DNA from 2 places in the Burkholderia sp. NLJ2 genome. Region 1 is predicted to be linked to the other one. Evidence: riboswitches for the same ligand, from Rfam matches in the RefSeq annotation. Region 1 holds a riboswitch; the other holds the start of a gene.
The links. A riboswitch is a leader RNA that binds a small molecule or an ion and turns the genes downstream of it on or off. The one in region 1 is predicted to bind FMN.
Positions count from the first base shown of each region.

Region 2: linked by a shared signal. The riboswitch ahead of ribB (3,4-dihydroxy-2-butanone-4-phosphate synthase) and the one ahead of R9B84_RS27165 (6,7-dimethyl-8-ribityllumazine synthase) in region 1 are both predicted to bind FMN.

Region 1 covers NZ_CP137810.1:1,085,458-1,088,864, forward strand. Annotated here, with positions in the region: gene R9B84_RS27160 (sialidase family protein) at 1-1,124, shown strand, start outside; gene R9B84_RS27165 (6,7-dimethyl-8-ribityllumazine synthase) at 1,223-1,732, opposite strand; FMN riboswitch at 1,799-1,955, opposite strand; gene R9B84_RS27170 (TonB-dependent receptor) at 2,332-3,407, shown strand, end outside.
Region 2 covers NZ_CP137808.1:3,041,423-3,044,829, forward strand. Annotated here, with positions in the region: gene R9B84_RS14030 (HAD family hydrolase) at 5-691, shown strand; gene ribB (3,4-dihydroxy-2-butanone-4-phosphate synthase) at 783-1,493, opposite strand; FMN riboswitch at 1,612-1,760, opposite strand; gene R9B84_RS14040 (helix-turn-helix domain-containing protein) at 1,947-2,630, opposite strand; gene R9B84_RS14045 (MFS transporter) at 2,859-3,407, opposite strand, start outside.

The DNA.
Region 1 (3,407 bases):
CGTGCGCGCCGGGCGGGCTGTCGTACGAACGCGCGTCGGACCCGTGGGTATCGATCGGGCCGGACGGCACCGCGTACTCGGTCGCGATCACGTTCAACCAGTCGAACAACAGCAACGCGGTTGCGGCATCGATATCGACCGACGGCGGGCAGACGTGGAGCAGTCCCGCATTGCTGATCGCGAACAACGAACCGACGACGCAGTTCTTCAACGACAAGGAATCGGTGACGGCGAATCCGGTGAAGGCCGGCACCGCATACGCGGTATGGGACCGCCTCGAACTGCCGAACGGCAACCCGTACGCGAACCTGCACACGCAGGCATTCCGCGGGCCGACGCTGTTCTCGAAGACGACCGACGGCGGCAAGACGTGGAGCAAGGCGAAGGTCATCGTCCACGTGCCGTCGCGCCAGCAGACGATCGGCAACCAGATCGTCGTCGATCCGAAGAGCGGCACGCTCTACGATTTCTTCAACCTGATCCAGCCGCCGTTCAGCAAGGCCGCCGGCAAGGTCGCGTTCATCAAGTCGACCGACGACGGCGCGACGTGGACGAAGCCGCAGGTGATCGCAGGATTGCAGACGGTCGGCGTGACGGACCCGAACACCGGCGAACCCGTGCGCACCGGCGACATCATTCCCGAGCCCGCGATCGATCCCGCGTCGGGCCAGCTTTACGTCGCGTGGCAGGACAGCCGCTTCAACGGCGGCAAGTACGACGAGATCGCGCTATCGACGTCGAAGGACGGCGGCGCATCCTGGAGCGCGCCGCTGCAGGTCAACACGCCGACCGGCCGGCCGGCCTTCAATCCGTCGGTGCGTGTCGACAACGCAAGCGCCGTGATGGTCACCCACTACGATTTCCGCGACCTGCTGGCCGGGAACACGACGACGCTGCCGACGGGCTTCTGGCGCAAGATCTCGCTCGACGGCGGCACCACGTTCGTCGCCGAGCGGCGCGTTGGCGGCCCGTTCGACATGAAGCTCGCGCCGAACGCGGAAGGCTTCTTCATCGGCGACTATCAGGGCCTCGACGTCGGCCCGTCGTCGTCGTTCCATCCATTCTTCGTCCAGACCAGCGCGGGCAACCTGACGAACCGCACGGACGTGTTCTTCGCGCCGTGACGCGAACCTGACCGCAACGCCGCCACGCGACGTCGTCCGTCGCGCGGCGGCCCGCCCTGAACAGCGTGTGTCGCGCGCCAAATCGCGCGGCTCAAGCGTCAGGCGGCCTGCTTCATCGCAGTGGCCGCGGATTCCGCCTTGAGCGCCGCAACCTTGCCGATCGTATCGACGCATGCGTGCGCGAGCTCCGCACCTTTCACGAGGAAGTGTTCGTGGAAGAACTTGACGTGCTCGTCCGATCCATGGAAATGATGCGGCGTCAGCACCGCCGACAACACCACCACCTCGGTTTCGAGCTGTACCTGCATGAGGCCCGAAATCACCGTTTGCGCGACGAAGTCATGGCGATAGATGCCGCCATCGACAACCAGCCCGGCACAGGCGATGGCCGCGTATTTGCCGGTTTTCGCGAGCAATTTGGCATGCAGCGGAATCTCGAAGGCGCCGGCCACTTCGAAGAAATCGCAATCCGATTCGCTCATGTTCGCGTTGCCCAGTGCATCGACAAACGCGATTCGGCACTGGTCGACGATCTCCTTGTGCCAGCACGACTGCACAAAAGCGATACGGGGAGCGACAGTTGGGGAAACGTGGGAAATCTGGGTCATCGGCTGATCCTGTGTGAGTTGAATGGGCGCACAGGGACAAGCCGCGTACCTTGCGTACGCAACGAACCCCGCTCTCTCTCATCCGGACTTTAACCGTCGGCCCCGGAATCACACCGGGTCTGCTGACCTTGCCGTGACAACCATCCCCGGCAAGCGCTCGCGGGCTACGCGCAATCGCGCGATTACCGCCGGTGGGGAATTTCACCCCGCCCTGAGAACGTTCGCGGCAAATTGGCCGCGACGGAAATCTATCACAGTCTCGTCGCGCAGGTTGCCCGAAGCCGGCTGAACCGTTTCATGCGGTCGACGCGCCCGACGAATGCCGGCCGACGCGTCCCGTCGCCGGTTTCCGCTCCCGCCTCCCATTTCACCGATCCGACAGAAACCCGACGAAACCCCGCCAGCCGGCTTGGAATTTGAAATGATATAACATATCATTTCGCGTGCTCGTCCGCCCGACGCCGTTCCACCGTGGGTGGCCGAGCCTCGCCGAGCCATGTTCCAACGGGTCAAACGCGTCGTTGACGCAACAATATATCGTATCCAGCCGTGACCCGCATCGCTCGTTATCCGATCCGATTCCAACCGATTCACCGACCATGCGCGACCTCCCTCGTCTACCGCTTCGCCCGCTTTCGCCCCTTTCGCTGATGCTGTTCGCCGCCGTCGCGCACGCGCAGTCCGATGCGCCCGCCGCGTCGGGCACGCCTGCGGCCACCCCGCTCGCACCGATCTTCGTGACCGCGAACCCGCTCGGCGATACCGAACTGATCGCACCGACCGTCCAGCTTTCCGGCGACGCGCTGACGCGCCGCCAGGCCGATTCGCTCGGCGCAACGCTCAACGGCCTGCCCGGCGTGTCGACCACCACCTACGGGCCGATGGTCGGCCGTCCGATCATCCGCGGGATGGACGGCGACCGGATCCGGCTGCTGCAGAACGGCGTCGCGTCCTACGACGCGTCGTCGCTGTCGTACGACCATGCGGTGCCGCAGGATCCGCTGTCGATCGAACGCGTCGAAATCGTGCGCGGCCCGGCCGCGCTGCTGTACGGCGGCAACGCGGTGGGCGGCGTCGTCAACACGATCGACAACCGGATTCCGCGCGAAGCGATCGAAGGCGTGACGGGTGCGCTCGACGCGCGCTACGGCGGCGCGAATTCCGTGCGCGCGGGCGCCGCGCAGGTCGAAGGCGGCAACGGCCGCTTCGCGTTCCACGTCGACGCGTTCGACCGCGAAACGAGCAAGCTGCGCATTCCCGGCTACGCGCGCAGCAGCGCGCAACGCGCGATCGACGGCCCCGACACGCCGCAGCCGGAAGGCAGCGTGCCGAACAGCGACGGCCGCGTGCACGGCGGCGCGGTCGGCGCGTCGTACACGTGGGCGGACGGCTTCGCGGGCCTGTCGTACAGCGGCTACGAATCGAACTACGGCTCCGTCGCGGAGAGCGACGTGCGGCTGCGGATGCGCCAGGAACGCCTTGCGCTCGCGTCCGAGGTGCGCAACCTGAGCGGGCCGTTCACGAAGCTGAAATTCGACTTCGCGTACACCGACTACCGCCACAAGGAAGTCGACAACGGCGAGACGGCAACCACGTTCCGCAACCGCGGCTACGAGGCGCGCATCGAGGCGCGGCATCGCAAGATCGGCCCGTTCGAAGGCGCGATCGGCGTGCA
Region 2 (3,407 bases), on a different replicon from region 1:
CATCATGCTCGATCACCTCATCTGCGACTGCGACGGCGTGCTCGTCGACAGCGAAGTCATCGCCGACCGCGTGCTGCTTGAAACGCTGACCGCCACCTTCCCGCACATCGATTTCGAAGCCGCCGCGAAGTCGGCGTTCGGCCAGCAGACGTCGCGTTTCCTGTCGGGGCTCGAATCCCGCTTCGGGGTCGAGATGCCCGCCAACTTCATCGAGACCATCGAGCACAACATCGAGATCGCGCTGGCGCAATCGCTCGCGCCGATCACCGGCGTGCGCGACGCGTTGCTGAAGGTCAGCCTGCCGGCCGCGGTCGTGTCGAACAGCCGGCTCGTGCGCGTGCGCAACTCGCTGAAGCGCGCGTCGCTCACCGAGATCTTCGGCGAGCGCGTGTTCAGTTCCGAGCAGGTGTCGCGGCCGAAGCCCTACCCCGACGTTTACCTGCATGCGGCGCAGACGCTCGGCGTGGCGCCGGCGCGCTGCATCGTCGTCGAGGACAGCGTATCGGGGTTGAATGCCGCACGCGCGGCAGGAATGAAGACGATCGCATTCGTCGGCGCAAGCCACATCCCCGACAACTACGCGGACGCGCTGCGCTCGATGGGCATCACGCGGATCATGCGCAGGATGGACGAACTGCCGGCGCTCGTCGAAGCCGGCATGCGCGGCGAATTCGGCGACGTGCAGTCCTGACGTTCATTCAGGCCGGGTCAGGCCGACCCGGCATGCGGCGGTTCACGCGCGCCAGGTCAAGGGCGCGCGAACGCGCCCGCTCCCTCCTCGCTCAGGCCGGTTCGCAGCAACGCTCGCGCGCAGCCGCCAGCGCCGCGCGGAATTCGACGAGTTCCGCGATCGTCAGCATCGGCAATCCATGCTGTTGCGCGAAACGCTCGACGTCGTCGCCGCGCGTCATCGTGCCGTCCGGATTCATCAGCTCGCACAGCACGCCGGCCGGCTTCAGGCCCGCAAGGATCGACAGGTCGACCGTGCCTTCGGTGTGACCGCGGCGCGCCAGCACGCCGCCTGGTTGTGCACGCAACGGAAACACGTGGCCCGGACGCACGATGTCGTGCGGCTTCGCATTGTCGGCGATCGCCGCGCGGATCGTCGTCACGCGGTCGGCCGCCGATACGCCCGTATGCACGCCTTCGCGCGCCTCGATCGAGACGGTGAACGCGGTGCCGTTGCGGCTCTCGTTGGTCTGCACCATCGGCGGCAGCTCGAGCGCGCGCACCGTGTCGTCGGTCAGGCACAGGCACACGATGCCGCTGCACTCGCGGATCAACAGCGCCATCGTCTCGGGCGTGATGCGCTCGGCGGCGACGATCAGGTCGGCCTCGTTCTCGCGGTCGTGATCGTCCTGCAGCACGACCGCGCGGCCCGCGCGCATCGCTTCGAGCGCAGCGGCGATGCGCGGCGGCACCGGTTCGGAATCCAGCAACGGGAGATCGGCAAAGGCGTCGGCGGGAGCCGACGAAAGGGACATCAAGGACATGTGAAACGCTCCTCGCAAATACGATTTGGGCGAAAAACGTTTCAGGGCATTGCAAACAGACAGAACGACAACCCGCTTCGCACGCATCGCGAAGCGGCCCTGGCGGACATGACTATCTGCACATCTTCTCTCATCCGGACTGTGACCGTCGGCTCTGGCATTCGACCAGATCTGCTGACCCCGCGCGGTTGCGCGGGCGCTCGCGGGCTCGCCGGCTTACGCCAGCCTACCGCCGGTGGGGAATTTCGCCCCGCCCTGAAGACGCACTGATTGCCGGATGGGGGCTGCCCATCAACGGCGGGCCAAGCATACAACAGCCGCGCGCGCGGCGCAGCGAACAACATGGATAACCTTACTGACGACTCCGTCTAACGGCATCGTCCAAACGGCCGACGGCCGCGCCGCGATCCCGCCCGATATGGGGGCGGCAACCGCTCCGTGCGGCCCGCACGATCAGCCGGCCGCGTGCGCCGCGTCGGGCACGAGCCAGCGCGGCGGCACTTCGGGGCTCACCGTCACGCGGAACGCGCGCGCTTCGCTGTCGCCCGGGTTGCGCAGGCTGTACGGCTGGTCGGCATCGAACACGATCGCGTCGCCGGTCGCGAGCAACTGGCGGCGGTCATGCACGCTGACTTCGAGCGTGCCCTCGCTGACGACCAGGTTGACCGTCGTGCCGGGCGCGCGGCGCGTGCCGGGCTCCGTATGCAGCGGCGCGATCCGCAGCTCGTGGAATTCGGCCGCGGCCGGCTCGCCTTCCGGGTACAGCGCACGTGCCGAGAAACGGCCGTTCGAGCTGACGACGCGCGACGCGCGCTCGGCCGCCAGGTGCTCGAAGCCGTTCACCGCATGGCGGCGCAGGAATGCGGCGACCGACACCTTCAGCGCCGCGGCGATCTTGCAGAGCACCTTGATCGACGGCACGCTGCGCGCCGACTCGATCTGCGCGAGCATCGCGCGCGACACGCCGGACAGCCGCGCAAGCGCATCGAGCGACAGTTGTCGCTCGGCGCGCAAGCGCGCGAGGTTCACGCCGACGACCTGCTCGAGAAGGTCGAGCGACGCAGACGTCCGCGCGTCGGCGGCATCGCCGGACTCGAAGGAAGACACATCGCGCACCAGCGCCAGGGGTGAAGACATAGCATTGCCTCCGGGCCGCTGCGCGGCCCTGCGTATGGGGTAAGCCGGGATCGGAATCGGGTTGCGCCAGCAATGGCGCGTATCGAGACGCTATCACCCGGCCTTGCGCGGGCAAACGAAGTTATCTTCACACCGTTATCAGCATCGCGGAGGAATGCGTTTCTCGCGAACCTTTTCCTGCCGCTATGGCGTCGCCATGACGTCGCGAATGCGTCGTCGTTGCGCCGCTCATTGCGCCGCCGGCGCCGCACCGCTTGCCGGTGCCCGCGCGTCGAGCCGCATTGCGAGCCACGTAACGACGAGCGCCGCGAACGTCACCGCGACGGCGACCCACGGCAGCGCATCGAGCGCGAAGCCGTGTTCCAGCGCGAGGCCGCCGAGCCACGCGCCGCCCGCATTGCCGACGTTGAACGCGCCGATATTGAGCGTCGACGCGAGATGCGGCGCGCTCGCGGCCTTCTCGACCACGCGTGCCTGCAGCGGCGGCACCGTCGCGAACGCGGCGATCCCCCACACGAATACGGTGACGGCGGCCGCGACCGGCAGGTGGCTCGTCTTCGCGAACACGGCCATCACGGCCATCAGCGCGACGAGGATCGCGATCAGCGACGGCATCAGCGCGCGGTCGGCGAGCTTGCCGCCGATCGTATTGCCGATCGTCAGCCCCGCGCCGAACAGCACGAGGATCAGCGCGACCGAGCGCGGTGCGTAGCCCGCTACCGTCTCGAGAATCGGCGCGATATACGTGAACACGACGAACACGCCGCCGAAGCCGAG